2 regions of the Peteryoungia algae genome follow, and region 2 is predicted to be linked to the other one. Evidence: predicted binding sites of a transcription regulator. Region 2 holds the regulator's gene; the other holds the start of a gene.
What was found. Region 2 encodes LexA, which represses DNA repair genes until DNA is damaged. Its sites were predicted from a motif close to TGTTCNNNNTGTGTTCNG; they were not measured.
Positions count from the first base shown of each region.

Region 1: a site for LexA is predicted at 10,119-10,136, ahead of QTL56_RS17520 (DNA recombination protein RmuC). Genes of this name have one in related genera too.

Region 1 covers NZ_CP128477.1:3,685,402-3,700,903, forward strand. The annotation lists gene lnt (apolipoprotein N-acyltransferase) at 1-724, shown strand, start outside; gene QTL56_RS17480 (helix-turn-helix domain-containing protein) at 872-1,291, shown strand; gene metK (methionine adenosyltransferase) at 1,455-2,693, shown strand; gene trmB (tRNA (guanosine(46)-N7)-methyltransferase TrmB) at 2,699-3,400, shown strand; gene QTL56_RS17495 (BQ00720 family protein) at 3,441-3,698, opposite strand; gene QTL56_RS17500 (Hsp20 family protein) at 3,748-4,170, opposite strand; gene QTL56_RS17505 (nucleoside hydrolase) at 4,313-5,260, shown strand; gene QTL56_RS17510 (methyl-accepting chemotaxis protein) at 5,317-7,662, opposite strand; gene QTL56_RS17515 (ribokinase) at 7,816-8,715, opposite strand; gene QTL56_RS17520 (DNA recombination protein RmuC) at 8,863-10,086, opposite strand; gene QTL56_RS17525 (globin-coupled sensor protein) at 10,365-11,876, shown strand; gene QTL56_RS17530 (globin-coupled sensor protein) at 11,994-13,499, shown strand; gene def (peptide deformylase) at 13,571-14,083, shown strand; gene fmt (methionyl-tRNA formyltransferase) at 14,122-15,066, shown strand; gene truA (tRNA pseudouridine(38-40) synthase TruA) at 15,066-15,502, shown strand, end outside.
Region 2 covers NZ_CP128477.1:851,902-867,403, forward strand. The annotation lists gene tpiA (triose-phosphate isomerase) at 1-50, shown strand, start outside; gene secG (preprotein translocase subunit SecG) at 159-560, shown strand; gene pyrG (CTP synthase) at 695-2,332, shown strand; gene QTL56_RS04400 (molybdopterin molybdotransferase MoeA) at 2,424-3,638, opposite strand; gene moaC (cyclic pyranopterin monophosphate synthase MoaC) at 3,638-4,135, opposite strand; gene trpC (indole-3-glycerol phosphate synthase TrpC) at 4,132-4,947, opposite strand; gene trpD (anthranilate phosphoribosyltransferase) at 4,958-5,980, opposite strand; gene QTL56_RS04420 (peptidylprolyl isomerase) at 6,009-7,898, opposite strand; gene gltA (citrate synthase) at 8,116-9,405, opposite strand; gene QTL56_RS04430 (hypothetical protein) at 9,502-9,750, opposite strand; gene QTL56_RS04435 (ComEC/Rec2 family competence protein) at 9,946-12,156, shown strand; gene lexA (transcriptional repressor LexA) at 12,150-12,866, opposite strand; gene QTL56_RS04445 (DUF1003 domain-containing protein) at 13,074-13,622, shown strand; gene QTL56_RS04450 (VOC family protein) at 13,642-14,535, shown strand; gene kdsA (3-deoxy-8-phosphooctulonate synthase) at 14,532-15,380, shown strand.

The DNA.
Region 1 (15,502 bases), 1.6 Mb from region 2:
CCCCTTCATCCTCACCGAAAACCCCGATGCCCTCGTCCGTATCGGCGATGTGCTCCAGGAAGGTCAGGTTCTGTTGACCGGCGCCGTTCGGGCGGAGGAGCGGGGCGCTGGCCAGCCGCCGCTTTACTACAATTCGGTCTACATGATCGATGACAAGGGGCAGATCCTCGGCGCAAGCGACAAGATACATCTGACGCCCTTTGGTGAGTACGTCCCCTTCGAGGACATTCTGCGCCGCTTCGGTATTGAGGAACTGATCAGCCTGCCCGGTGGCTTCACCGCTGCGGCCAGCCGGGCGCCGCTGAAATTGCCATCCGGCATCGGGTTCTATCCACTGATCTGCTACGAGGCGATCTTCCCCGCAGAAATCGCGCCTGACCTTGCCGGCGCAAATGCAATCCTGAACGTGACGAACGACGCCTGGTTCGGTTCGACTCCAGGTCCCTATCAGCATTTTCTTCAGGCAAGGCTGCGCGCCGTCGAGACGGGCCTGCCGCTGATCCGGGTGGCAAACAACGGCATTTCGGCAGTCGTGGACCCTTATGGACGTGTGATCGATGGTCTGGCGCTGAACGCGTCGGGGGCTGTGGATGCAACCCTTGATGTCAGCTCCGGTCCGAAACGTAACATTCAATCCCACCCGCTAAACTTCTGGTTGGTGATTGCCGCAATGGCCGTGATTGCCCTGTTTTCTAGTCTGGGTTTTATTAGGCGGACGAATTGACCAAAAACCCCTAAAATTGCATAGTGGAACAGACCGGTAATCTATAAGTATGCTGAAAGATCAGCGATCACGAGTACAACGTATCGTTATGGTTTCGTGGACGCCGGGTTCTGGTCGGAACGCCAACAATTTGTCAGGACGACTTTCATGATCGAGAACAAGAAGAAGCCGAACCCGATTGACATCCATGTCGGGAGCCGGATCAGGCTCCGTCGCACGATGCTTGGCATGAGCCAGGAAAAGCTGGGCGAAAGCCTCGGGATTACCTTCCAGCAGATCCAGAAATACGAAAAGGGCACCAACCGGGTCGGCGCCAGCCGCCTTCAGAACATCTCCAACATTCTGACGGTTCCGGTTTCCTTCTTTTTCGAGGATGCCCCGGGCGACCAGCCTTCCAATGCGACCGGGATGGCAGAAGCATCGAGCTCCAATTACGTCGTCGACTTCCTGTCTTCCTCGGAAGGTCTCCAGCTGAACCGTGCCTTCGTCAAGATTGGCGACGCCAAGGTGCGCCGCAAGATCGTCGATCTCGTCAAGGCATTGGCGGCAGAGGCGGACAGCGAGTAAGCGAGCCACGTCCTGTTCAAAGAGAGCGGCCGTCGGGCCGCTTTTTTTATGCACGGGAAGGAAAATTCTACTCACATAAAGATATATTTATGTGGTTGTGTCCTTGTCATCGCCGCTGGAACTGAGTAACGATGCCGCCATCCATACTTTGAGGGGAATCCCGATGCGCGCAAACTACCTTTTCACCAGCGAATCCGTTTCCGAAGGTCACCCGGACAAGGTTTGTGACCGAATTTCTGATGAAATCGTCGACCTGGTATACCGGGAAGCGGCCAAGACCGGTGTTGATCCCTGGACTGTGCGCATTGCCTGCGAAACCCTTGCCACCACCAACCGCGTCGTCATTGCCGGCGAAGTCCGCCTTCCGCCGAGCCTGATGAAGACCGACAAGAACGGCAACGAGGTCATCAATCCGGCCAAGTTCAAGTCCGCCGCCCGCAAGGCGATCCGTGACATCGGCTACGAGCAGGACGGCTTCCACTGGAAGACGGCCAAGATCGATGTTCTCCTGCACTCGCAGTCCGCTCATATCGCCCAGGGTGTCGACAAGGCTGCTGATAGCTCCAACAGCGAAGGCGCCGGCGACCAGGGCATCATGTTCGGTTACGCCTGCAAGGAAACGCCGGACCTGATGCCGGCCCCCATCTACTATTCGCACAAGATTCTGCAGACGCTCTCCGCCGCCCGCAAGAAGGGCGAAGGCGACGTTGGCAAACTCGGCCCCGATGCCAAGAGCCAGGTCACCGTCCGCTACGTCGATGGCAAGCCGGCCGAAGCAACTTCCATCGTACTCTCCACCCAGCATCTCGACGAGAACTGGGATTCCAAAAAGGTTCGCCAGGTCGTCGAACCCTTCATTCGCGAAGCTCTGGGCGAACTCAAGATCGCTGACGATTGCGCCTGGTATATCAACCCGACCGGCAAGTTCGTCATCGGCGGTCCCGATGGTGACGCAGGCCTGACCGGCCGCAAGATCATCGTCGACACCTATGGCGGTGCTGCCCCCCATGGTGGCGGCGCTTTCTCCGGCAAGGACACGACCAAGGTCGACCGTTCGGCAGCTTACGCCGCCCGCTATCTCGCCAAGAACGTCGTTGCCGCTGGTCTCGCCGACCGCTGCACGATCCAGATTTCCTATGCCATCGGCATTGCCCAGCCGCTGTCGATCTATGTCGACCTGCATGAAACCGGCAAGGTCACCGAGGACGAGGTGGAAGCCGGCATCCGCAAGGTGATGGACTTGTCCCCGTCGGGCATTCGCCGCCATCTTGACCTCAACAAGCCCATCTATGCTAAGACGTCGGCCTACGGCCATTTCGGCCGCAAGGCTGGCCGCGACGGTTCCTTCTCCTGGGAGAAGCTGGACCTGGTCAAGCCGCTCAAGGATGCGATCAAGGCTTGATCTGAATGACGGAACAGGAACGCAGGACGAGGTCGACCGAAGCCTTCTTCGGTCGACGCAAGGGAAAGCCATTGCGCGACCAGCAGGTCGGGCGGATGGAAACCATCCTGCCGGAGCTAAAGGTCGACCTGGCATCTCCGGTGCCAGCCGACCTCAAATCGCTGTTTCCCCTGCCTGTCGACAAGATCCGTCTCGAAATCGGTTTTGGGGGCGGCGAGCATCTCGTTCACCGCGCCCGCACCAATCCGACCACCGGCTTCATCGGCGTCGAACCTTTCATCAATTCCATGGCAAAGCTGCTGGCGGTCGTCGAGGCCGAGGGACTGCAAAACATCCGCGTCTATGATGACGATGCCACGCAGCTGCTCGATTGGTTGCCGGAAGGCCAGATCGACCAGATCGATCTTCTCTATGCCGATCCCTGGCCGAAGAAGCGCCACTGGAAGCGCCGTTTCGTCTCGCAGGTGAACCTTGAGCGCTTCCATAAGGTGCTGAAACCGCAAGGCACCTTCTGCTTCGCCTCCGACATCGACACTTATGTCAACTGGACGCTGCAGCACTGCCGCGATCACGGTGGGTTCGAATGGACGGCCCGCAATGCCAGCGACTGGCTGACGCCTTATGACGGCTGGCCGGGAACGCGCTACGAAGCCAAGGCTCGCCGTGAGGGCCGATCCTCGGCCTATCTCACCTTCCACAAGCGCTGATTCGCGAGCGTCGTCGCCGCGAACTGGTCAGAGCACAATTTCAGTGCAGCGATACGGTTTTCAGATCGTCTTCGGCGGCCTTGAAGAAGGTGCTGGAGCGATTATCCGTGAGGAGAATGGGTGTGCCATCGGCGGCGAACAAAGCCCAAAGGTCCAGTGTAGGATCAATTTCCGGAGCTTCCGGGAAGCAGCGGGAAACTTCGGCCGACTTCATCTTCCGGATATAGCCCACTTCGCCGGCGCCCAGATGGGCGAACTCAGACTTGGTCAGGTGGGACGAGGCTTCTTTCAGTAACATTCCGATCCTCCGCGAATGAGGGAGAGGCGGCCGAACATTGCCGCAAGTCTCATTCTGCGGTGGAGATGTTAATTTTCCTTACCAGATGCACAGGATCGTGCCTTTCAATGTCGACCGACAAAAGCCCGTTCCTGAGCGATGCCCCGGTTACTTCCATCCCATCCTCGATCGCAAAGACGCGCTGGAATTGCCGGGAGGCGATGCCTCGAAACAGATAGTCTACCTCCTCGCGGTCCACCTGCTTGCCGCAGATGATCAACTGGTTCGCCTCGATGCTGACGTCGAGTTCGTTTTCGTCGAACCCCGCCACGGCGAGTGTCACGCGCAGCCGCTCCACCCCCATCCGCGGGGCGAGGCGTTCGATGTCGTAGGGCGGGTAGCCGTCACTACCCCGAGGCCGCCGCAATGCGCCGCCATCGGCCGTGTCGAAGGTGATGAGGAAGGCTTCCGTCGGCAGTCTGGTGCGCGTCATTTCATTCCTTGTTCAGCCCGGCAGGGGCTGTTGGCCAGTCATGCTGAATATGGGAAATCACATCCTGCCCGACAAGCACTCTCTTGCTTGACAAATGCAAGGCTGGGCTCCAAGCCTCAGGCTTTCGACCTTAGGATGCCCAATGACCGAACCCCGCAAGATCATCATCGACACCGACCCCGGTCAGGACGATGCCGCTGCCCTCATGCTTGCCTTCGCCAGCCCGGATGAAATCGAACTCCTCGGCATCACGACAGTCGCTGGCAATGTTCCCCTGCGGATGACCAGCCGCAATGCCCGCATCGTCTGCGAACTCTGCGGCGAGACAGGCCGGCGCGTCTTCGAAGGCGCGGATCGCCCCATGGTGCGCCCGCTCGTCACCGCAGAACACGTACACGGCAAGACCGGCCTTGACGGCGCCGTCCTTCCGGAACCCACCATGACCGTGGAGACCCAGCACGCCGTCGATTTCATCATCGATACGCTGCGCAACGAACCGGCCGGCTCCGTCACGCTCTGCACACTCGGCCCGCTGACCAACATGGGTCTTGCGCTTGAAAAGGCGCCCGATATCGCGCCCCGCGTCAAGGAACTGGTGATGATGGGCGGCGGCTTCTTCGAGGGCGGCAACATCACGCCGGCTGCCGAATTCAACATCTATGTTGATCCCCATGCTGCCGCTGCCGTCTTCGCTTCGGGCATTCCCCTCGTCGTGATGCCGCTTGATGTTACGCACCAGTTGATGACCACCAAGGCCCGCGTCGCGAAGATCGCCGCCATCGGCAACAGGCCGGCGAAAATAATGGCCCAGTGGCTGGAATTCTTCGAGCGTTTCGATGAGGCGAAATACGGTTCCGATGGCGGTCCGCTGCATGATCCGACCGTCGTCGCATACCTCCTGAAGCCGGAGTTGTTCAGCGGACGTCATTGCAACGTCGAGATTGAGGTACAGTCGGAACTGACGGTTGGCATGACTGTCGTCGATTGGTGGGGCGTCTCCGGCCGCACGCCGAACGCAACCGTCATGCGCAATGTCGATGCCGACGGTTTCTTCGACCTCCTGGTCGAGCGGTTTTCGCGCCTCCAATAAACGAGAAGGGCCGCTGCATCTGCAGCGGCCCTCTTTGTCTGCAATCTGTTCTCGGCTCAGAACTCTTCCCAGCTGTCGGCGCCGCCTGAGGCCCCGCCTGCCGCCGCCACCTTCCGCGGCGCCGGCGTGTAGACTGGCGCGCGGGGAGCCGCGGCCTGTGGCGTGTAGGAACCGCGCATGCTTTCCGCTGTGGCTCTGAGGATAGCAGCCGGAGCGACCGCACCACCCACCTGAAACTTCGCCACAAGCCCACGCAACGTGTCGGATTCGTTGCGCAGCGCCATGCTGGCGGCCGTCGTTTCTTCGACCATGGCCGCGTTCTGCTGCGTCACCTGGTCCATCTGGTTGACGGCGGCATTGACCTCCTTGAGGCCCGATGCCTGTTCGCTGGCCGAAGCCGAGATCTGCCGGATCAGGCCGTTGATCTGCATGACCTGCTGGGAGATCTTTTCGAGCGTCTGCCCCGCTTCACCGACCAGCTCCACCCCGTCCTTGACCTGTGCGGCCGAGGCGTTGATCAGAGCCTTGATTTCCTTGGCAGCGGTGGCCGATCGCTGCGCCAGTTCACGCACTTCCTGCGCCACGACCGCAAAACCCTTGCCGGCTTCCCCGGCACGCGCCGCCTCGACGCCCGCATTGAGTGCCAGAAGGTTGGTCTGGAAGGCGATTTCGTCGATCACGCCGATGATGCGCGAGATCTCCTGCGACGACTGTTCGATGCCGTGCATGGAGGCAACTGCCTTCTGTACGACCTCGCCGGACTTCTCGGCATCCTTGACGGCGACCGAGACGGTGTTGGCGGCAGTACCCGCGTTTTCGGCGCTGGAATGGACCTGCTCTGTGAGTTCGTTGAGGGCTGCAGCCGTCTCCTCCAGGCTGGCGGCCTGCTGCTCGGTGCGCTTGGAGAGGTCGGCGGCACTTTCGGAAATTTCGCTCGTCCCGGCGGCAATGTTGACGACGCTGCCGTTGACCGACGCGATTGCCTGTTCGAGGCTCGCCACTGCTTCATTGAAGTCGCGCTTCAGCGCCCCGTATTCGCCGGGGAAATCCTCGGCAATCCGATGGGCCAGATTGCCCTGCGAAAGCTGGGCGAGACCACTGCCGAGCGCGGTGACCACATGCTGCTGCACCGAGGCCGAGGCATTGCGATCCTCTTCGTTGCGGCGGCGTTCGCCTTCGGCTGCCTTTCGCTGTGTCTCGGCTTCTGCTGCCAGCATGTGGCTTTCGGCAAGCTTGTGACGGAAGCCGTTGAGCGCCTTGGCGACGAGGCCGATTTCGTCCTCGCGATGCTGGTTCGAGATGTCGCTTTCATAATCGCCCTTCGTCATGCGCTCGACATCGCCGACGAGACCATGCAACGGGCGCTGTGCCAGAGAACGAACGGCGAGGAGCAGCGTCAGCATCACGGCAGCGAGCACGATCAGGCCGCCGACGATCATCATCATCGTCTGCGCCTCGATCGCGGCATTGATCGCCGCATGCGGAATGTCGATGATGACAGCCCAGGTCGCGTTCACGCCGGGAACGGCGAAAGGATAAAGCAGGCGGTCGAAGCCTTCGCCGCTTGCGTTGACGAGGTTCGGGACCAGGCCGCCGGTTCCGTTCGATAGCGAAGCCTTGAGCGCGTCCGCCCCTTCGGCTTCGTAGGTCTTCATCACGAGGTCGTCTGTCGGAGCCACGAGCCACTGCGCGCCCTGCGCCACGAGCATCACGCGGCCGGTCTCGAAGGGCTTCAACGCCTTCAGCTTGTCGGACAGCGACAGAAGCGACATGTCTACGCCCGTGACGCCGATCAGCTTGCCGCCGGAGAAGACGGGAAAGGCGATGGAACTCATGGTTGTCGGAACGTCGGTTCCCTCGGCCATGTAAGGAGCCGTGATCGCGCCCTTGCCGCTCTTGGCCGCCAGCGCATACCACTCGGCCGGATAATCCGCACGGAAGGTAGAGAACTGGACCTCGCCGTTGCGGTTCTTCGACCAGTAAGGGGTGAAGTAGCCTTCGTCATTGGCCGAAAGGTCGAGCTTGCCCTTGATTTCGTCCTTCTGCCCGTCGATGGCGAGAGGTTCTTCCGCCATCCAGCTGCCGAAAGCGAACGGGTTCTGTTCGAGATTTGCCTTCAGGATATTGGTGATGCCGAGGCGGTCGAGCGACTTGCCCTCATGCCCGCGACCGATGACGCCGGACATGGTGCGTGCGGCACTGGCAAGTTCACCGATGTCACCGGCGATTTCACGCGCGATGGATTTGGCCTCGGCGTCCGCCTGGTCCATGGTCAGGGAGTGAACCCGGTCACGGGTCTGCGAGATCAGAACGAGATTGGAGAGAATGAGCACGAGGCCGATGGCAATGCCAGTGACAACGAGAAGCTTGGCTGCAATCGAACGGTTGAAGAAGGCGAACATGGAGGCCTCGAGGACTGAGGATCAGGACGCAGGGGCATTCGTTCCGCACTTTCATGGCGCGGCCGGGCGCGCCTTCACGCACCCCGATCACGACCGATGCTATGTTCCATTGCTTAACGGGCAATAAATCAGACTTGTCAGCTCTGTTTCAGATCAGAGCGAGGCGGCAACCTCATCGGACACAGGGATCGACGGCTGCGCCCCGGGTTTGAGGCAGGCAAGCGATCCGGCAACCGCCGCGCGACGTATCGCCTCGCTGAGCATCAGTCCGGAATCGAGGCTGGCTGCCAGATACCCGCAGAAGGTGTCGCCGGCGCCGACGGTGTCGATCGGTTCGATCTTCAGCCCCTTCGTCCGATGCAGGCGGCCCCCCTCCGCAGCAACGACGCCTTCGGCGCCGAGCGTGATGATCAGGATCTGCCCGGTCTCGGTGTGCATCTGAAGCAGCATCTGTTCGCGCTGGTCGGCGGTCAGCGCCTCGCGCCCCACCAGAAGTTCAAATTCGGTCTCGTTGGCGATGACAATGTCTGCCAGTTTCGCGAGATCGGCAGCCTCGGCAATCAGCGGCGCCGTATTGAGCACGGTGCGCACGCCGTGCGCCTTGGCAGCCTCGAGTGCTGCCTTCACCGATGCGGCGGGCACTTCAAGCTGCAGCATGAGGATGTCACCCGGTTTGCTGCCCGAAACCGCTTTGGCTGCTTGGCCGGGGCTGAGGGTGCCGTTGGCGCCAGGCACCACCGCAATCATGTTCTCGCCGTCGCCACCGACGAGAATGAGCGCTGTACCGGTGGGGCCATCCACGTGCGCGACGCCGGAAAGGTCCGTTTCCGCCTTTTCCAGCAGGTCGAGCGCGGGTGCCGCGAACTCGTCACGCCCAACCGCCCCCACCATGCGCACGGACGCGCCGGCGCGCTTGGCGGCCAGCGCCTGGTTTGCGCCCTTGCCGCCGGCTGCCGTTGCAAATCCGGTTCCCGGAACTGTCTCGCCCGGCTTCGGAAGGCGCGGCGTGGTGGCGACGAGGTCCATGTTGATGGAGCCGAAGACGGTGATCATGAGCGAGGTGCCTCCCTAAGGCAATTCCAGCAAAAGCGGCAACCGGTTTTGCCTCCGGAATGGCATGAAACCAGTGGGACAGAGCATTGAAGGCGACGACGTTTCGTCGGAATGCTCTGCCGTTTTGTTCTCTTTTGGACCAGTCCCTCAGTCTTCGTCAACAACCCTGAGCTTGAGCATGCTGGTGCGGCTCTCCACCGCCCGCGCGGGGACATCTTCGCCATCCTCGCGTCCGCCCGGCGTCTCGAACTCCATGGCTTCGATCTTGGCGCCGCGCTTGGCCAGCTTGTCCGAGGAGGTGATGATCATCTCCACGTCCTTCTGGGCCGCCAGAAAATGGCTTTGCAGTTTCCGCGTGCGATCGTCCAGGCGGCTCAGATCCTCCATGAGGCGGATCACCTCGCCCTGGATCAGGTGTGCCTGCTCGCGCATGCGCTGGTCCTTCAGAACGGCCTGGATCACCTGGATGGACAGCATCAGAAGCGAAGGCGAGACGATGACCACCTTCTGCCGGTGCGCCTTCTGCACGACACCCTCGAAATTCTCGTGGATCTCGGCAAAGATCGATTCCGAGGGCACGAACAGAAAGGCCATGTCCTGGGTCTCGCCCGCGATCAGGTATTTCTCCGAAATGTCCCGGATGTGTACCTCCATGTCGCGCTTGAACTGCTGGGAAGCCGCCTTCTTCTGCTCGGGGCTTTCTGTCTCCCGGATCACGTTCCAGGCTTCGAGCGGGAACTTTGCATCCACCACCAGCGGCGGAGAATCATTCGGCATGCGGATGGTGCAGTCGGGGCGCGACCCGTTCGACAGTGTCGTCTGGAAGGCATAGGCCCCCATGGGCAAGCCGTCGGCGACGATCGTTTCCATCCGCGATTGCCCGAAGGCGCCGCGCGTCTGTTTGTTGGACAGGATCGCCTGCAGGCCGACGACGTCCTTGGCCAGCGACTGGATGTTGTTCTGTGCCGCGTCGATCACTGCGAGCCGCTCCTGCAGGGTCCGCAGATTGTCATGGGTCGACTTGGTCTGTTCGGTGATCGTGGCGCCGATCCGGTGCGTCATGCCGTCGAGCCGCTGGCTGATCGTCTGGTTCAGTTCGGTCTGACGGCTGCCGAAGACTTCGGCCATGGTCGCAAGCCGACCCTGCATTTCGGCCTGCGCCTTCAGGAGTTCTGCGAGCCGCGCCTCCGCCGTCTCGTCCCGCCGGGCCATCTCCTCCACTTGTCTTGCTCTGGCAGATGCCGCACGCGTCAAGAGCAGGATGAGAGCGATGATGGGAACGAGCACGACCGCTGCGGCGAGCGCCAGCAGGAAGGTGGGCGAGAGGGTGACTGAGCCGATGGTCACCGCCGGAATGTCCTGGATGTTCATACGCTGACAATAGCTGATTCGGAGGAGGCTGACAGATCAAAGAGTGAACATGCGAAGCGTGTGGTGCCCGGGGCCATATGCCGACGAATCTTTTTTCCAGCCGAAACTGACAAAGCGCAAGCCAGGGGGAGGGAGCGCACCCCGAAACACCGTGTTCGATCGTATCGGCGAAAAACGGCGCCGCTGACGCAACCAAAGATTTACCATTTGGGTGCCTCCTTCCGCCTTTCCATCAGCATCATCTGATGTTTCCCTGGGTTGTAAAAAGTGAGTGTGCCATGTCGCGTGCCGACAATTCCGATCTGAAAAACCGTCTTCGTTTTCTCGGGCTTGATGACCAGGGTCGTGAGACCCTGCGTCGCCTGGGGCCGCTGATCCGCCGGAACATCGGCGGCGCACTCGACATCTTCTATGACAAGGTGCGCAAAGTGCCGGAAACAGCGGCCTTCTTCCGCAGCGAAGATCACATCAAGGGTGCCAAGAAGCGTCAGGAAGAACATTGGGGCATCGTCGGAACGGCCGAATACACCGACAGCTATGTTGAAGGCGTCACCAGGGTCGGAGAGGCTCATGCCCGCATCGGGCTGGAGCCTCGCTGGTACATCGGCGGCTATGCGCTGGTCCTGGAACAGCTGGTCCATGCGGTGGTCCGCGAGCGCTGGCCGAGCCGCTTCGGCCGCCAGAATTCCGCGCAGCTTGCCGACGAGATCTCGGTGGTGGTCAAGGCCGCCCTGCTCGACATGGACTATTCAATCTCCGTCTATCTGGACATCCTCGCCGAACAGCGCCAGGCCGCTGAGCATGCCCGCCTCACGGCCGAGGCAGAACAGGCGACCGCACTTGCAGCCCTCTCCGCTGTGCTCGCCAAGCTCTCCGCGGGTGATCTCGATGCCCGACTTCCGGCCGACCTGCCGGACAATTTTGTCCAGATGGCGAGCGACTACAACGCCTCCATCGATGCTCTGCGCTCGACTGTTGTGACGGTCCGCCAGTCGGCCGACGAGATCTTCAAGTCGACCGCTGCCATCTTCGATGCCACCGACGATCTCGCGCAGCGCACCGAGCAACAGGCCGCAGGACTCGAAGAGAGCACGGCGGCACTGCACGAACTCACCCAGAACGTCACCCTGACGGCCGACGGCGCCAAGGAAGCATCACAGGTGGTCGGCGTCGCTCTGTCGGAAGCCCGTGTGTCCGAAGAGGTCGTCGGCCGCGCGGTCAGTGCCATGGGTGCCATTGAGAAGTCTTCGGACGAGATCTCGAAGATCATCGGCGTCATTGACGAGATTGCTTTCCAGACGAACCTCCTGGCCCTCAATGCCGGCGTCGAGGCCGCTCGCGCCGGAGAGGCCGGCCGTGGTTTCGCCGTCGTCGCCCAGGAAGTGCGCGAACTCGCCCAGCGCTGCGCCAATGCCGCCCGCGAGATCAAGAACCTCATTTCGCAGAGCTCCACCCAGGTCGAGGCAGGTGTCGGCCTCGTCAACAATGCCGGCGAAGCACTCGGGAAGATCATCGTCCGCATCGGCGAAATCAATGAGATCGTCGCCAAAATCGCCCTGGCTGCAGCCGACCAGTCCGGCGGCCTGCGTGAGGTCAACACCTCGGTCGCCTCGATGGACCAGATCACTCAGCGCAATGCTGCAATGGTCGAGGAAAGTTCGGCCCAGACCGCCACTCTCCAGGAAGAGGCGGGCCGTCTGGTCCAGGCGCTTCAGGGCTTCAAGACATCAGGAGCCTGGTCGCAAAACGCAAGCCAGTCTGCTGCCGACGGTTTTCGCCGGGCTGCCTGACGACACAATCCCGATGGCGAGCTTCCAGGGAATTCGCCATCGGGCATTTAGAATCTGTTCAGCAAACCGTGACAGTTCTTTTTGTAACCAGTCAATCCCGAGAGTCCGCATCGCATCATGACCACCAAAGCCCAGAACGACCTGTCAGAACGCCTTGAATTTCTTGAGATCGACCAGAAGGCACGCAGCACGCTTGCCGAGCTGCGTCCTTCGATCAAGGAGATCATGGGCGGCGCGCTCGACAAGTTCTACGCCAAGGTGACGAAGACCGGAAAGATCGCCGGACACTTCCGCGACGGCGCCCATATGAATGGCGCGAAGTCTGCCCAGATCGGGCATTGGGACAAGGTTGCAAGCGGTCAGTTCGATGAAAACTACGTGCGAGGCGTCACCGCCGTCGGCAAGGCCCATGCCCGCATCGGGCTGGAGCCACGCTGGTATATCGGTGGCTATTCCATGCTGGTCGGCGAGCTTCTCTCCGGCATCCTCGTTAAGCACTGGCCCTTTCCTTTCGGCAGGCAACATGCGGTCTCGCTGGGCGAAAAGCTCCGTTCTGTGGTCAAGGCCGCCATGCTCGACATGGATTATGCGATCTCGGTCTATCTGGAAGAGCTCGATGCCAGGCGTCGCGCTCTGGAAGAGGAGCGCGCCCGTTTCGAGGCCGATCAGGCCATCGCCATGGAGCATCTTCGCCGCGGCCTGGAAGCGCTGGCCCAGGGAGATTTCGAAGCCCGCATGACGACGGACCTGCCTGACAATTTCAAGGAAATGGCTGGCCATTACAACGAAACCGTCGATCGCCTGAATACGTCCTTCGCCGCGATCCGCCGCGCCTCGGAAGGCATCCTCACCGGCACGGACGCGATCGCCCACGCGTCCGATGAACTCGCCAGCCGCACCACTCGTCAGGCGAGCGGGGTCCAGCAGAGTTCGACGGCCCTCCAGCAACTCTCCGTCAGCGTCAGCCAGACGGCCGCCAATGCCGAGCGCGCTTCGCACGCCGTGCGCGACACGCAACAGCAGGCGAAGACCTCGGGCACTGTGGTCTCGCAAGCCGTTTCCGCCATGGATGCCATTGAAAAGTCTTCGACCGAGATCTCCAAGATCATCGGCGTCATCGACGAAATCGCCTTCCAGACCAACCTTCTCGCCCTGAATGCCGGCGTCGAGGCCGCGCGTGCCGGGGATGCCGGCAAGGGCTTCGCGGTTGTCGCTCAGGAAGTGCGCCAGCTTGCCCAGCGTTCGGCCGATGCAGCCAAGGAAATCAAGCAATTGATCTCCCAGAGCTCAACGCAGGTCAAGGAAGGCGTCGGTCTGGTCACCGGCACGGGCGAGGTGCTGGGCGACATCATTACCCGGATTGATGAGATCGACACCTTCGTCTCCGACATCGCCGCTGCGGCCAAGGACCAGGCGATTGGCCTGAACGAAGTGAACCAGGCGACCCGCAACATGGATCTCCTCACGCACGAGAACAGTGGCATGGTCGATCGCACTTCGGACGAGACGCGCCGCCTGCGTAGCGAGGTCGCAGCCCTCGTCGAGCAGCTCTCGAAGATCCGTACCCGCGTTGACGAGGCGGGATCGCCGACCCGCCGGGCACCCGACCGCCGCGCCGCCTGACAGGACAGGAAACGGCAAAACGGCAGCGTTTTTTCCGTTTCCTCCGCCTGGAACTTGCGCTAATGGAGGCCATGACCATCAAGCCTCTCATCATCCTGCCCGATCCTCTGCTGCGTCAGGTATCCGCGCCCATCGAGCGCGTTGATGCCGAGCTTGAGCAGTTGATCGACGACATGCTCGAAACAATGTACGAGGCCCCCGGCATTGGCCTGGCGGCAATTCAGGTCGGCGTGCCGCGCCGGCTCCTCGTCATTGACCTCGCCAAGGAGGGCGAAGAGCCCGCGCCCCTCATTTACATCAATCCGGAGATCCTCAAGAGCTCCGACGAGCGCTCGGTTTACGAGGAAGGCTGCCTGTCGATCCCGGATTATTATGCCGAAGTCGAGCGTCCGGCATCGATCACGGTCAAATCGCTCGGCCGTGACGGCAAGGAAACGGTGACCGAGGCCGACGGCCTTCTCGCCACTTGCCTTCAGCACGAGATCGACCATTTGAACGGCGTGCTCTTCATCGATCACATCTCCCGCCTCAAGCGCGAGATGGTGATCAAGAGGTTCACCAAGGCCGCCCGTCAGAAGATCTGATCCCGGCCGTCGTTTAACCCGCGCGTGAAGGCAGCACCATGGCACTTCGCATCATATTCATGGGCACGCCGGACTTTTCCGTCGCGACCCTGAAGGCGCTGCATGCGGCAGGCCATCAGATCGTCATGGCCTATTCGCAGCCACCGCGTCCCGGTGGCCGCCGTGGCCTCGATCTGCAGAAGTCACCCGTGCATCTCGCCGCAGAAGACCTCGGCATCGATGTCCGCCATCCCCTGAATTTCCGCGACCTCGCCGATCGCGAAGCTTTCGCTGCCCTGCAAGCCGATGTCGCCGTCGTCGTGGCATACGGCCTGCTGCTGCCTGAAGCCATTCTCACCGGCACGCGTCTCGGCGCCTATAACGGTCATGCCTCGCTTTTGCCGCGCTGGCGTGGGGCAGCCCCCATCCAGCGCGCCATCATGGCCGGCGATGCCGAGACGGGCATGATGGTGATGAAGATGGACAAGGGCCTCGACACAGGCCCCGTGGCGCTTACCCGCAAGGTGACGATCGGTCCCGACGTGACCGCCGGCGAGTTGCACGATGCCTTGAGCGTCGTCGGCGCCGAAGCCATGGTCGAGGCGATGGCCCGGCTCGAGGCCGGCACGCTCGAAACGGTCGCGCAAGTCGAGGAGGGCGTGCTCTACGCCGCCAAGATCGACAAGGCCGAAACCCGCGTCGATTTTACCCGTCCGGCAGTCGAGGTGCATAACCACATCCGCGGCCTCTCGCCCTTTCCGGGTGCCTGGACTGAAATGGATGTCAACGGCAAGCCCGAACGCGTCAAGCTCATCGCGTCGCATCTTGCTGAAAGGGATGGAGCATTGGCTGCTCCCGGTACGGCGCTCGACGACGGCCTGACGATCGCCTGCGGCACGGGCGCCGTCAGCCTCGCGCGCCTGCAGAAGGCCGGCGGCAAGGCACTGAAGGCCGAAGATTTCGTGCGTGGCACGCCTCTGCCCAAGGGCACGGTGATCGCCTGATGCCCCGCTTTCGGATGACTGTCGAATATGATGGCTCGGCCTATGTCGGATGGCAGCGTCAGGAAAACGGTCATTCCATCCAGGCGGCCCTGGAAAAGGCCATCCTGTCGCTCACCAGCGAGACGGTCGTCATTCGCGGCGCCGGCCGCACCGATTCCGGCGTTCATGCCATGGGCCAGGTGGTCCATGCCGATCTTGCGCGTGATTGGGTGCCGCACAAACTCCGCAACGCGCTCAATGCGCATCTGGCGATGGCGTCCGAGCAGGTTGCCGTGCTCGATGTGAAGGCCGTGTCTGACGATTTCGATGCGCGCTTCTCGGCGCTGCGCCGACACTATCTCTACCGCATCATCACCCGACCGGCACGGCTCGCGCTCGAGGACAAGCGCGCCTGGTGGGTGCCGAAGCTGCTCGATCACGAGGCCATGCACGCGGC
Region 2 (15,502 bases):
CCGAAGATTTCCTCGCCATATACCGGGTCTACGAGGACCTCACCGCCTGAAGGGCAAAGCCTGGAAATGCGGAGTAGGGGGTTTCATTGCCCGTTCCTCTCATGTAAAGAGCCGCCAACCTCATTGATTTTGCCCCTGTCGGGCAGGATGGACATTCCATGCAGACCGTATTGCTCGTAATTTATCTCATGGTCGTCGTCGCTCTGATCGGCGTCGTCCTCATCCAGCGGTCGGAAGGCGGCGGTCTCGGTGTCGGTGGCGGATCGGGCTTCATGTCTGCGCGTGGCACGGCGAATGCCCTGACCCGCACGACGGCTATCCTCGCGACCCTGTTCTTCATCATCTCGCTGGCGCTTGGCATTCTCGCCCGCTACGAAACCCGTCCGACCGATATCCTCGACCGGATACCGGCCGGCAGCGGCACCACTCAGGGCGGCGGCAGCGTTCTCGACCAGCTCCCGGGCGCAGCCCCGGCACAGCCCTCGACGACGGCTCCGGCAGAATCCGCACCGGCGACGCCGGCTCCGGCTGCCGACCCCAACGCCGTTCCGAACAACTGATCGGAACGGGATCCATCACTCCGGCGGGCTCCAGGGTCCGCCGGTTTTCTTTTGTCTGAATTCCGCCACTCCACACGAAAAATGTGGGACAAACCCGATTGGGGCTGGCGGAATCGAATCTGAAACGGTATCCGGTGAAGCCCATGGCGCGATATGTATTCATCACTGGCGGCGTGGTTTCCTCTCTCGGTAAAGGAATTGCGGCCGCAGCTCTCGGGGCATTGTTGCAGGCACGGGGTTACCGCGTGCGTCTGCGCAAGCTGGACCCCTATCTCAACGTTGACCCGGGCACCATGAGCCCGACTCAGCACGGCGAAGTTTTCGTCACCGACGATGGTGCCGAGACCGACCTCGACCTTGGCCACTACGAGCGGTTTACCGGGCGCTCGGCGACCAAGACCGACAACATCACCACCGGCCGCATCTACAAGAACATCATCGACAAGGAACGACGCGGCGACTATCTCGGCGCGACCGTCCAGGTCATTCCGCATGTGACCAACGAGATCAAGGATTTCGTCATCGAGGGCAATGACGACTACGACTTCGTCATCTGCGAGATCGGCGGCACCGTCGGCGACATCGAAGCCATGCCCTTCATGGAAGCGATCCGCCAACTCGGAAACGACCTGCCGCGCGGCACTGCCGTCTATGTCCATCTGACCTTGATGCCCTTTATACCGGCAGCCGGCGAGCTGAAGACCAAGCCGACGCAGCATTCGGTCAAGGAACTGCAGGCGCTGGGTATCCACCCTGACATCCTGCTGGTTCGTGCCGATCGCGAGATCCCCCAGGCCGAGCGCCGCAAGCTTTCGCTGTTCTGCAACGTTCGCGAAAGCGCCGTGATCCAGGCTCTCGACGTCGCCAACATCTACGACGTGCCAATGGCCTATCACAAGGAAGGCCTCGACAACGAGGTTCTGGCCGCCTTCGGGATCGAACCGGCACCGAAGCCGCGTCTGGACGCATGGGAAGAGGTCTGTAACCGCATCCGGACGCCGGAAGGTGAAGTCACGATTGCGATCGTCGGCAAATACACCGGCCTCAAGGATGCGTACAAGTCGCTGATCGAGGCACTTTATCACGGTGGCATCGCCAACCGGGTCAAGGTCAACCTCGAATGGATCGAATCCGAGATCTTCGAAAAAGAGGATCCGTCGCCATGGCTCGAGAAGGTCAACGGCATTCTTGTGCCAGGCGGATTCGGCGAACGCGGCTCCGAGGGCAAGATCCTGGCCGCGCAGTTTGCCCGCGAGCGGAAGGTCCCCTATTTCGGCATATGCTTTGGTATGCAGATGGCGGTCGTTGAAGCCGCCCGTAATCTCGCTGGCATTGAAAATGCGTCCTCCACCGAATTCGGCAAAACGGCAGAGCCTGTTGTGGGTCTGATGACCGAGTGGATGAAGGGCAACGAGCTCGAAAAGCGCTCGGCTGTCGGAGACCTCGGCGGCACCATGCGTCTCGGCGCCTACAAGGCATCGCTCAAGAAGGGCACGAAGATCTCCGAAATCTATGGATCGGCCGATATTTCTGAGCGCCACCGCCATCGCTACGAGGTCAATGTCGACTACAAGGACCGGCTGGAATCCTGCGGTCTGGTCTTCTCGGGCATGTCGCCGGACGGCCTCTTGCCGGAAACGGTCGAATATCCGGACCATCCATGGTTCATCGGCGTCCAGTACCATCCGGAGCTGAAGTCCCGTCCTCTGGACCCGCACCCGCTCTTTGCAAGCTTCGTCGGCGCAGCCCTTGAGCAGAGCCGCCTCGTCTGAGACCGATAGCACCATAGCGACCACAGACCCGGCCATGTGCCGGGTCTTTCGATTCTCGGACAAGGGTGGAAGGCGCAGACCGCCTGGCCGTTCAGGGACGCAGCAACAGGACCGGGACAGTGTCTCCGGCAACGATGGCTGGTGCATAGGGTGGACGCACGATAAGGCAATCGGATTGCGCGAAGATCCGCATCATCGATGAATCCTGTTTGCCGAAGCTCTCGACGGCGGGCATGTCCCCCCAGCCATCCATCAGCCGCGCCCGGACATAGTCCTGCCGCTTGTCGTTGGCAGACAGCGCGGTGTGTGACCGGGCAATTGCCATGCGCTGTCGTGGCTGTCGATGCCCTAGATGGCAGAGCAGGGGCTCCAGGAAGAGAAGCCCGCAAACGAGGCTGGAAATCGGATTGCCAGGAAGCCCAAGGACGTGCATCTCGTCCAGCCGTCCGACCATCAGCGGCTTGCCCGGCCGCATGGCGATCCGCCAGAAATCGAGCTGCATGCCGGCTGAAACCAGCGTGGGCTGAACCAGGTCGTGATCGCCGACCGAGGCGCCACCGAGCGTGACGAGCACGTCGGCACGGCAATCACGCGCCCGATTGACCGCATTCAGCAGCAGATCCCGATCGTCAGGCACGATGCCGAGGTCGAGGATCTCAGCACCATTGTCTCGCGCGAGTGCTGTTATACCAAATGTGTTGGATCCGATGATCTGGCTCGGACCGGGGGTGCTGCCGGGCGAGACAAGCTCGTCGCCGGTAGCAAGGATCGCGATCTTCGGACGTCGGAAGACGGGAAGCCGCGCATGGTTCATGGCCGCTGCCAGCGTCAGGTGACTGAAATCGAGCTGAATACCCGCAGCGAGAGCTACGTCGCCCTCGGCAAAATCCTGACCTCTCGGACGGATGTGGCGGCTCTTTGTAACGGCAAAGGCTGTGCGGATCCGCCCGTCATCGAGCTTTTCGGCATCTTCCTGAAGAAGAATGGTGTCGGCTCCATCCGGGACGGGTGCACCGGTGAAGATCCGCACGGTCTCGCCGGGACCGACCTTGCCCGAAAATCCATGACCAGCTGCTGACTCGCCGATGACGGTGAGCACGGATCCCACCGCGGCTGCGTCTCCCGCGCGAAGCGCGTAACCATCCATGGCGGATGCATCAAAGGGTGGTTGGGTGAGCCGGGCGCTGAGGTCGGCCGCGAGCACGCGACCATTGGCGTCAGAAAGGGCAATCTCTTCAGTCGCGACAATCGGACGGGCTGCGGCCAGAAGCCGCGCCAGCGCGTCCTCGACCGGTAGCAGCGACATCAGTTGCGCTCCGGATGGCGGAAATCGCCCGACTTGCCGCCACTTTTCTCCAATACGCGGATGCCGCCGATTTCCATCGTCTTGTCGACGGCTTTCGCCATGTCGTAGATCGTCAGGCAGGTGACCGAGACAGCCGTCAGCGCTTCCATCTCGACGCCGGTCTTGCCGGTCAGCTTGACGGTTGCCTCGACCCTCAGTCCGGGAAGGGCCGGATCTTCGGCGATGTCGACGGTGACTTTCGACAGCATCAGCGGATGGCAGAGCGGGATGAGATTGCTGGTCTGCTTGGCCGCCATGATGCCGGCGATCCGAGCGGAGCCAATCACGTCGCCCTTCTTGGCATTCCCGGCCATGATCGTTGCAAGAGTGCCGGGATTCATCCGCACAAATCCTTCGGCGACCGCGACACGAACCGTGTCATTCTTGGCAGAAACATCCACCATATGCGCCTCACCGGAGGCGCCGATATGCGTCAGTCCGCCGGGCGCGGCCGTCATTCGGCCGCCAGGGTGCCGGTCCTGCCGGTCAGCAGCAGGCGCGTTGCAGAAGCGACGTCGTCCTTGCGCATCAGGCTTTCGCCGACGAGGAAGGTCGAAATACCGGATTTCTCCAGCCGCTGGCAATCCTCATAGGTGAAGATACCGCTTTCGCCGACCAGCAGCCGATCGTCTGGGACCATGGGCGCCAGCTCTTCGCTGACAGTGAGGCTGACCTCGAAGGTGCGCAGATTGCGGTTGTTGATGCCGACCAGCGGCGACTTGAGCTTTAGTGCCCGTTCCATCTCTTCGGCATCATGCACTTCGACCAGCACGTCCATGCCGAGTTCGAAGGCGAGGCCCTCGAGCTCAGCCGCTTCGCCGTCCGACAGCGAGGCCATGATGAGCAAGATGCAGTCGCCGCCCCAGGCGCGCGCTTCATAGACCTGATAGGCGTCGAACATGAAGTCCTTGCGCAGGGCCGGCAGGCTGCAGGCCTTGCGCGCCGCCGTCAGAAACTCCGGGGCGCCCTGAAAGCTCGGCGTATCCGTGAGCACCGAGAGGCAGGTTGCGCCGCCGGCCTCATAGGCCGCAGCGAGCAATGGCGGATCAAAATCCGGTCGGATCAAGCCCTTGGATGGACTTGCCTTCTTTATCTCGGCGATCAGGCCGAAGCGGCCTTCGTTCCGGGCGTGCAGAAGCGCATCATGAAAACCGCGCGGCGCGTCCTGGGCCGCGACCCGGTCCTTGAGTTCGGCGAGCGAAACGGCAGCCTTTGCCGCCGCGATTTCTTCCCGCTTGTATGTCTCTATGCGCTTCAGGATGTCGGTCATGGTCTGGAGCTTAGCCCTGAGTGGCGGAATTGGAAATGGTGACCAGCGTTTCGAGTGCGCGTGCAGCACTGCCGGTATCGAGTGACTGGCTGGCGAGATGCATGCCCTCGGTCACGTCCTGTGCCTTGCCGGCGACGATGAGTGACGCGGCCGCGTTGCACAGTGCCACGTCGCGATAGGCTGTCTTGGCCCCGCCGAGCACGTCCCGGAGGGCCGCCGCATTCACCGCGCCATCGCCACCGCGGATGGCATCGAGTGACACGGTTTCGACACCGAAATCGTCGGGGGAGAGCTCGAAGCTTCGGATGTCGCCATCCTTGAGTTCCGCCACATGGCTCGGACCGGTCGTGGTGATTTCGTCGAGGCCGCTGCCATGAACGACCCAGGCACTGGTCAGCCCGAGGTCCCGCAAGGCTTCAGCCCCGGGGATGAGCCATTCCGGCGAATAGACGCCGAAAAGCTGTTTCTTGACCCGTGCCGGGCTCGAAAGCGGGCCGACAATATTGAAGATGGTGCGGGCGCCCAGTTCGACACGGGCGGGTCCGACATGGCGCATGGCCGGATGATGCAGCTGTGCGAACATAAAGCCGATCCCGGCCTCCCGAATGCAGCGCGAGATCAGGTCAGGCTCGATGTCGAGTTTCACTCCGAGCTGCGAGAGCGCATCGGCGGTGCCGGATTTCGAGCTGAGCGCTCGGTTGCCGTGCTTGGCGACCGGAACCCCCGCACCGGCGACGATCAGCGCTGCCAGCGTGGAGATATTGTAGGTGTTGGTGCCGTCGCCGCCGGTTCCGACGATGTCGATTGCGTCTTCAGGCGCATCCACCGGAACCATCTTCTGCCGCATGATGGACACAGCGCCGGCGATTTCGTCGACGGTCTCGCCGCGCACACGCAAGCCCATCAGGAAGCCGCCGACTTGCGCCATGCTGGCTTCGCCCGACATCAGGATTTCGAATGCGTCGCTTGCTTCCTGTCGCGTCAGTGGCTGGCGCGCAGCGATCTTGGCGATGAAGGGTTTCAACCCGGACATGACACAGCTCCCCCTTGATGGTCTGCGTTTATCGAACGATGGCCTGCTGGGCCAACGCCTGATTGAAGACCACGCCGTATTCCGCTTGCAGCTGGCTCACCATCTGGTCGAGAATGTCGTCTCCGGCCGCATTGGCCAGCTGGCCGATCTGCTGGTCCTCGCTCAGCGGGACGCCGCCGGTCGGCTGATCGCGGACAGCCGTGACCGAAAGCAGGATCTGCGTCGAGGGATCGGCGCCCGACGCGGTCGCGACCGTGCCCTGCGGGCCCGAGAAGGCGGCTGTGACGGCTGCCGGCCCAAGAACGGCATCTTCACTGCGGCGGGTAATGCCGGCCTTGCTTTCGACGGCGATGCCGAGTTCGGACGCGATATCCTCCAGCTTGCCGCCGTCGGCGATCCGCTTGCGCAGGCTCTCGGCGAGGGCGCCGAGCGCAATGCGCTGCTGTTCGGCCGTCCAGTCAGCCACGGCCTTTTCGCGCACTTCGGCAAGTTCCCGGTCACGTTCCGGCTTGATATCGGTGACATCGAACCAGATGAAGCCATTGTTGCCGAGATTGACCGGAAGAGCTTCGATACCGATGTCGGTGCGGAAGACTTCCGTCAGCAGCTTGTCACGCTCCGGAATGCCCGCAATTTCCGTTTCGCGATTGTCGAGGCCGCGGCGGTCGATGTCGGTGATGGTCGCAGTCTTGAGCCTGAGCTGGTCTGCGGCTTCCTTCAGCGTCGAACCGCCGGCGCGCAGGTCTTCGAACTGGTCGTGCACGGTGGTGATATCGGCGATCGCAGCGGCTTCGGCAAGCGCAGTGCGGATCTCTTCCTTCACCTCGTCAAGGCTCTGGGTGCGTCCATCCTTGATGTTGCTGATGCGGAGGATCACCGGTCCGAGCGCCCCGTCGACTACGGGGGTGGTGCCACCTTCCGTCGTGACGGCGAAGGCCGCTTCCGCAAGGGCCGGATCGGGCAGGCGGTCGCGGGTGAATTCGCCCAGCAGCACGTCGCCCGCAGTCTTGCCCTGATCGCTAACCAGCTGGTCGAAGCTAGTGCCGTTCTGAAGTTCCGAAAGGGCGGCATCCGCAACTTCACGATTTTCGAAGGACAGCTGCTCGATGGTGCGCGTGCCCGCGATTTCGTAGGTCGCCTTCCGGCGTTCGTAATCTTCGCGGATCTGTTCGTCGGTGATCGCAGACGTGTCCGCGATGTCGGCAGGCTCGAGCTTCACATAGTTGAAGCTGCGATATTCCGGAGCCCGATAGCCCGACTTTGTCGTGTCGAACCAGGCAGCGAGCGTCGCGTCGTCGGGTGCCTTGACCGGCTCTATATTGGCATTGGTCAGCAGCAGATAATTGATGTCACGGTTCTCGTAACGATAGGACTTGATCGCATCGATGAGCACCTTGGGAGCGACGAAGCCGTCCGCAGTGGCATCGACGATCTGGCTGCGGATCGCGACCTTGGAGCGTTCCTGGATGTAGTCGTCTTCACGCAGGCCCGCACTGCGCAGGCGAGAGGAGAACAGGCCACGGTCGAAGCTGCCGGCTGCATTCTTGAAGGCCGGATCATCGGCGATCAGCTGCGCCAGTCGATCCTGCGAAAGCCCGAGGTTCATGTCTGTGGCGAGCTGATCGAGGGCTGCGCCGGCTGCGAGCTGCGAAAACACCTGTGCCTCGATGCCGAAGGCTCGCGCCTGCTCGGTGGTGAGCTGCATGCCGAACCGGCTGCTCATGTCCGACACCTGCCGCTGATAGGCGAAGGCAAAGTCGCTCGACGAAACCGTCTGGTCTCCGACGGCGACAACGGTATCGGACGTGTTGCTGAACAGCGATGCCGATACGCCCCAGACGCCGAAGGAGGCGACGAGCAGGACAAGCAGGATCTTGGCGAACAGGGTTTGGGAAGCTTTTCTCAAGACGACGAGCATCGGGACGCATGAACCTCATTGTAATTCTTCGTGTGGGACGAAGCAGGTTGACTTCCTTAGAACAAAGCTCTCGGGAAATGAAGGCATCAGGGTGCGAAATGCGCAGCCATCACGCGGAGTTTGACCGCTTTGGGCCCGCCGGACAGACAATCAGCCAACCGAAACGAAAAAAGGCCGGACAGAGCCGGCCTTCTTGATCGCGATGATAACGGGCGCCTCAGCGTTCCGAAAGTGCCTTGTAGTCCCGCTGCGGCTCACCGGTATAGAGCTGGCGCGGGCGACCGATGCGCTGCTGCGGATCTTCGATCATCTCGTTCCACTGCGCGATCCAGCCGACGGTGCGGGCGAGCGCAAACAGAACGGTGAACATGGTCGTCGGGAATCCGAGCGCACGCAGCGTGATGCCCGAGTAGAAGTCGACGTTCGGGTAGAGCTTCTTCTCGATGAAATAGGGATCGTTGAGCGCGATCTTCTCGAGTTCGAGCGCGACCTTCATCAGCGGATCGTCGGCATGGCCGGTGGCTTCGAGGACCTCGTACATGGTCTTCTGCATGATCTTGGCGCGCGGATCGTAGTTCTTGTAGACCCGGTGGCCGAAGCCCATGAGCCGGAACGGATCATTCTTGTCTTTGGCCTTGGCGATGTATTCGGGAATGCGGTCGACCGAGCCGATTTCCATCAGCATGTTGAGGGCCGCCTCGTTGGCGCCGCCATGGGCTGGGCCCCAGAGGCAGGCGATGCCGGCCGCGATGCAGGCGAACGGATTGGCGCCCGAGGAACCGGCCAGACGCACGGTCGAGGTCGAGGCATTCTGCTCATGATCGGCATGCAGGATGAAGATGCGGTCCATGGCACGGGCCAGAACCGGATTCGCCTGGTATTCTTCGCAGGGTACGGCAAAGCACATGCGCAGGAAGTTCGACGCATAATCGAGGTCGTTCTTCGGATACACGAAAGGCTGGCCGATGTGATATTTGTAGGCCATGGCCGCAATTGTCGGCATCTTGGCGATCATGCGCAGCGAGGCGACCATCCGCTGGTGCGGATCGGTGATGTCGGTCGAGTCGTGATAGAAGGCGGAGAGCGCACCGACCGTGCCGACCATGACGGCCATCGGATGGGCGTCGCGGCGATAGCCGGAGAAGAACTTGCTCATCTGCTCGTGCACCATCGTGTGATGCGTGACGCGATAATCGAAGTCCTTCTTCTGCGCTGCCGTCGGCAGTTCGCCGTAGAGAAGAAGGTAGCAGACTTCCAGGAAGTCGCCCTTTTCGGCAAGCTGCTCGATGGGATAACCGCGATGCAGAAGCGTGCCTTCGTCGCCGTCGATATAGGTGATCTTGGATTCGCAGGATGCCGTGGACGTGAAGCCCGGATCGTAGGTGAACGTGCCCGTGTGCTTGTAAAGGGCGGCGATGTCGATGACGTCAGGGCCGATCGTGCCGGCCTTGACGCTCAGGTCGACCGTCTTGTCCCCAAGTTGCAAAGAAGCGCTTTTGTCCGTCATGCTGATCCTCCGGTATTGGCGGGAAGGCGTCTCGAAAAAGCCGCCATCGGTTAAGCGTGTTGATGTTAGCTATATGATACCGAAGTTAATGCCAAGCTATCCAAAGGGCAAATTGTGCATCGCGAAATCGGCAACAATCGAACCGATCGGTTCTTGTCGTTTGCGGCTCGGATAGGCGGCAGAATCACCAGGCTCTGCAAGCTTTGATTGTTTTTCGTTTTGCCTTATCTTGGCCTTGGATGGTGTGGATCCGGCCGAGCGAGCGCAATGGTCGAAGTGGCGGAAAAACAGGGGGAACCAGACATTCGATCCGGTCTGCTGCCGGCTCGTCGCCCTGTGCTTCATCCGCCTTCCTGGTCCACCGCAACTCGTCGGACAGCCTCCGGTTTCCACCTTTCGATTTCAACCGTTTTGCGTCGCGTCCGCGACTATGTTCGCGAGCGCCTCATGGAGGAGATCAGTTACGGGCATTTCTTCCACTTTGTCCCGGTGTGCCTCGGTGCCGGCGCTGCAATCTGGTTTTCTTTGTCGAGTCCACCCTTGGCGCCGGTCCTTGCTCCGCTTGTGCTTGCTCTCCTGTTTGCGCTGTCGCGATCGGCGCGGGACACGGCGTCAAATCTGATTCTCTGGAGCGCCTGCCTTGCTGTCGTCGGCATGCTGCTTGCGGAGTGGGAGGCGAGGCGCGTTTCGACCGTCATCATCGACCAGCCGCTCGTCACCACCGTGACTGGTATCGTCGAGCGCAGGGAGCAAGGCGCGGCCGGCGAGTGGCGCTATACGCTGAGGCTGACGGGGACGGTGGAGCCTACCGTGCGGCGGCCGCCTGAAAGGGTCACTCTGCTGGCACGCAGCAAACATGCACCGGCTGCGATCGGCGACTGGCTCAGCGGGCGGGCGCGGCTCTCGCCACCGTCGGGTCCCGCCTTGCCCGGTCTGAACGACTTTGCCTTTCAAAGCTATTTCTCCGGCATCGGCGCTGTCGGTTTCTTTCTCGGTCCGCCTCAGGCGAAACTGGCCGGAGAGGATAATGGAGCCGGGTTGGTCGCGCGCTTCGATGCGGCATTGTTCTCCCTGCGGGACCGGATCTCGAATCGCATCCGCTCCGTCATTCCAGGCGATCCTGGCGCCTTTGCCGCCTCGATCATCACGGGAGAGCGTCGCTCCATGTCGACCGCGGCGACCGAGGCGCTTCGGGCTTCGGGCCTTGCCCATATCACCGCAATCTCGGGTCTCAACATGGCCCTCGCCGCCGGCATATTTTTCGTCGGCCTGCGCGGTCTGCTCAGCCTCGTGCCGGCGCTGGCCGAGCGATATCCGATCAAGAAGATCGCGGCTGCGGGCGCGTTGATTGCCACGACCGGCTATGTGCTCATTTCCGGCTATCAGGTCTCTGCGCTGCGTGCCTATCTGATGACCGCCATCATGCTGGCTGCAGTTCTCTTCGACCGTCCGGCCGTCAGCCTGCGCAACCTGGCCCTGGCTGCAACAGCCATTCTTGTCGTACAGCCTTCAGCTGTGATGGGGCCGAGTTTCCAGATGTCCTTTGCGGCCACTGCAGGCCTGATCGCCGGCTATGCCGGCTGGCGCTCCAGGCCACGGGCCATGCTGCCGCCGATGCGGTCACTCGGCCTGCGCGTTGCTGCGGGCGGCGGAAAACTCATCGGCGGTACTCTGGCGACATCCCTGATCGGCGGACTGGCCACCGCAATCTTTGCCATCACCCATTTTCACCGCCTGTCGACCCATGGACTTGAAGCCAACCTCGCCGCCATGCCGCTGATTTCGCTGGTGGTCATGCCGGCAGGCTTCATTGCCATGCTGCTCATGCCCTTCGGCCTTGATGCACCCTTCTTCTGGATCATGGGGCAGGGGCTCGAACTGGTTCTGCATGTCGCCTACATGGTTGCCGGCTGGGGTGGAGGTTACGTCTTTCCGCGCCTACCCGGCTGGTTCATGCTCGGAACGATCACCGGCATGCTCCTGCTGACGCTGTTTCGCAGCAGTCTCAGACATGCAGGAACCGTCCTGATCGCGGTGACGCTCGTTGCGACATGGCTTGGGCCGAGACAGGAACCCGGTGAACTGATGATCAGCGAGGATGCGAGACTAGTGGCGCTCTGGAGCGGTGACGGCGCCGCACGGACCCTCGCTATCAACCGAACTCGGCCGCCGGCCTTCATCTTCGATCAATGGCGACCGGTGCTGGATGTCGAGACGACGATGCCGCCCCAAATGCTTACGATTGGCGAATTGCCAGCGCCACCTGACTGGCGAACCGGAGAGACCTGGAGCGCAGCGCAGCGATCGGCTGCTGCAACGCTTCTCGATCAATTGACCAAATCTGCCAGGATGGACCGGTTCACCTGCATCAAGCAGGCCTGTGTCGCCCGGATGGACACGGGGAAATTGCTGATGACCCTCGACCGTCCCGACCTGGTCGGGGTTGGCTGCGACCTTGCCGATGTCGTCGTTCTGGCGGCTCGCACGCGATTGACCGCCTGCCGCTCGGGTGCGGCGCTTCTGTCGCAAAGCAGCCTCAGGGCCACCGGCGCTGTCGAAATTTCCGGCCTTGCAGACGCGCCGCAGCACCTGGTGATCAGAACATCTTTCGAGGGGAAGCCGAGACCGTGGACGCAACACCGCCTCTACGACTGGCGCACGGCATCGGCGGCAGACGAACACACCATCCCCCAAGCATCAGAAAGCCGGACAACGGCGCAACAACTGTCGCCGACAGCTGACGCTCAGTGATACCGGCGGATGAGGCCGACCAGCTTGCCCTGGATCTTGACCCGATCCGGCGGGAAGATTCGCGTTTCATAGGCCGGATTGGCGGCCTCCAGCGCGATCGACGCGCCACGCCGGCGGAACCGCTTCAATGTTGCTTCCTCGTCGTCGACGAGCGCCACGATGATGTCCCCCGGATTGGCGTTGGACGCATTGCGGATGATGACGGTATCACCGTCGAGGATCCCGGCTTCGATCATCGAATCGCCCTTCACCTCGAGGGCGTAGTGATCACCGGAGCCGATCATCTCGGCCGGCACGGTAATGTCATGCGTATTGTTCTGGATTGCAGAGATCGGTACGCCAGCCGCGATACGGCCCATGACGGGAACCGAGATGGAAGAACTCCTGTCTTCAACCGGCTGCTTGGTGAGTGTTGGCGCTGGCGGTGCCTTGCCAAGACTGCCTTCGATCACGCTCGGGGCAAAACCGCGACGGGGCTGCATGCTCGGAGAATAGGCTTCCGGCAGTTTGATAACCTCAAGGGCGCGAGCTCGATTCGGCAACCGGCGGATGAAGCCGCGTTCCTCGAGCGCCGTGATCAGCCGATGGATGCCGGATTTCGATGCGAGATCCAGCGCGTCCTTCATCTCGTCGAAGGAAGGCGGGACGCCCGATTCTTTCATCCGCTCGTGGATGAAGAGAAGCAGTTCCTGTTGCTTGCGCGTCAGCATATGCGGTGCCCCTAAGGTGAAACAAATACAGAACAGACACTATCTGTTCCATTTGTGTTCCGCAAGGGGATAAATTTTCGTGAAGAGCCGGTGAGAAAATGCGATGGCCTGATGTGCAGGTCTTGAAACAGTCCGATTTTGTACCGCTGCAATGCAAAGAGCGGATACTTTCAAAGCCCAGCGGACCTTTCTCGGGGAATAAGACGAATGCTCAAGGACATTGAAAATCTCGTTTTGGGGAAGACGCAAGCCGATCTGTCTTCTGCGGAAAAGAAGGTGCTGAAGCGGGCTCGGGAGCGCCGCACGGTTTCGACCAACGCCGGCGAGGAATTCCTGGCCCATGCGACCGTCGGTCAACGATTGGCAGACGGCATTGCGAGGGTGGGTGGCTCCTGGGGCTTCATCATCGCCTTCATGGTGCTCTTCGTAGCCTGGGTGGTTCTCAACACCGTGGTTCTGGCGACCCGCTCCCTCGACCCTTATCCGTTCATCTTCCTCAACCTTCTCCTGTCCATGCTGGCCGCGATCCAGGCCCCGATCATCATGATGAGCCAGAACCGCCAGGCCGAGCGCGATCGGTTCATGGCGGCAAAGGATTATGAGATCAACCTCAAGGCAGAGATCGAGGTTTTGGCCCTTCATCACAAGATCGACGAACAGGTACTCAAGGAATTGCGCGAAGCGCGGCAGCAAATCGACGCATTGCGCCAGACGCTCGAAACCCTTTCAATCCAGCCGCGCAATTCCCAAATCTGACGCAGAACTCGAGAGAAATATGTCCAATCCCATCACGTCCCCCCGCGCCATCGATCATCTCGTCCTCCCGGTCGTGGATCTCGAAACCTCCCGCGATCGGATGAGCCGCCTCGGCTTCACGGTTGCGGCCGATGCCCGCCATCCATTTGGGACCGAGAACGCCTGCGTCTTTTTTGCAGATGATACCTATCTGGAGCCCCTGGCCGTCGGCAGCCGAGAAGGCTGCCTTGAGGCTGCACGCATCGGCAATGTGTTTGTCGCACGCGATCTCGCCTTCCGCTTTCGCCGTGGCGAAGGCCTCTCGGCCATCGTCGTGAAGACGGACGATGCAACTGCAGATGATAGACGGTATCGCGATGAGGGACAGAGCGGCGGGCCCGTTCTCGAATTTTCGCGGCAGTTCCGATTCCCTGATGGGCGATCGGCGGAGGGGGCTTTCCGGCTCGCCTTTGCAGCCGACCTGCGTTCGCCTGATTTCTTCGGCTTCGCCTGTGAACGCGTAAATCCGATACCGGCGGATCGCGGTGACTTGGTCGTGCACGCCAATGGTGCCGCCGGTCTTCGGCGAATCGTCCTGGTCGAGGAAAATCCGAGTGATTTCCAGTATCTGCTGGAAATGGTGCTCGATCAGCGCGACGTCACGGCGCATTCCTTCGGCATGGCGATCGAGGCATCCAATGCCTCGGTTGACGTCCTGACCTCCGAAGGGTGTTCGGCCCATTACGGTCTGGATTCCAGGCATCTGGAACGCGGTCTCCTGGGCGCGGCCGTGGTGGTCGCCGTCGCCGATCTCGGCGTGACAGAAGCCTGCCTCGCTGCTAATGGCGTCGGCTATCACAAAACGGGCGCGCGGCTGGTTGTCGCGCCGGAAAAGGGCCAGGGCGTCACCTTTGCCTTCGAGGAGTTGAAATGAGCATTTCTCCCAATTCGGAAGTCGTGGTTGGCGAAGGCGCCGGCAAGGCTGTCTTCTCACAAAAAATCCGCTTCGCCTTGATCGCCGGCCCCTGCCAGATGGAAAGCCGTGACCATGCCTTCATGATCGCGGGGCAACTCGTCGAGTTGTGCCGCGAACTCGGGCTCGGGCTCGTCTACAAATCCTCTTACGACAAGGCGAACCGCACCTCGTTGTCTGCCGAGCGCGGCATCGGCCTGGAAACGGCGATGGAAGTCTTTGCCGACATCAAGAAGGAATTCGGTGTGCCCGTCCTCACCGACATCCACACGGAAGAGCAGTGCGCGGCCGTCGCGCCGACTGTGGATGTCCTGCAGATCCCCGCCTTCCTCTGCCGGCAGACGGATCTGCTTGTTGCCGCCGCCAAGACCGGCCGCGCGATCAATGTGAAGAAGGGACAGTTCCTGGCCCCTTGGGACATGAAGAACGTGCTGAACAAGATCACCGGTTCCGGCAATCCGAACGTGCTGCTTTGCGAACGCGGCGCGTCCTTCGGCTACAATACGCTCGTCTCCGACATGCGCTCGCTGCCGATCATGGCGGCCATGGGCGCGCCTGTCGTTTTCGATGCCACCCATTCGGTGCAGCAGCCGGGCGGGCAGGGTGGTTCCTCCGGTGGCCAGCGTGAATTCGTCGAGACGTTGGCTCGCGCAGCCGTCGCTGTCGGCGTCGGTGGGCTCTTTATCGAGACTCACCAGGACCCGGACAACGCCCCGTCGGATGGTCCGAATATGGTGAAGATCACCGACATGCGCCGGCTTCTGGAAAAACTCATCGCCTTCGACGATCTGGCCAAGGCATCCTGACGGACTCTCGCGGCGCTTTCAGCAGTTGAACGGGAAGCGCCGCGGGTCCTTGCGGTTTAAATCGATTAGATTTCGTCCGTTCCGGCTCCTATCCGTCATTGTATTTTCCCGATCATCGGATA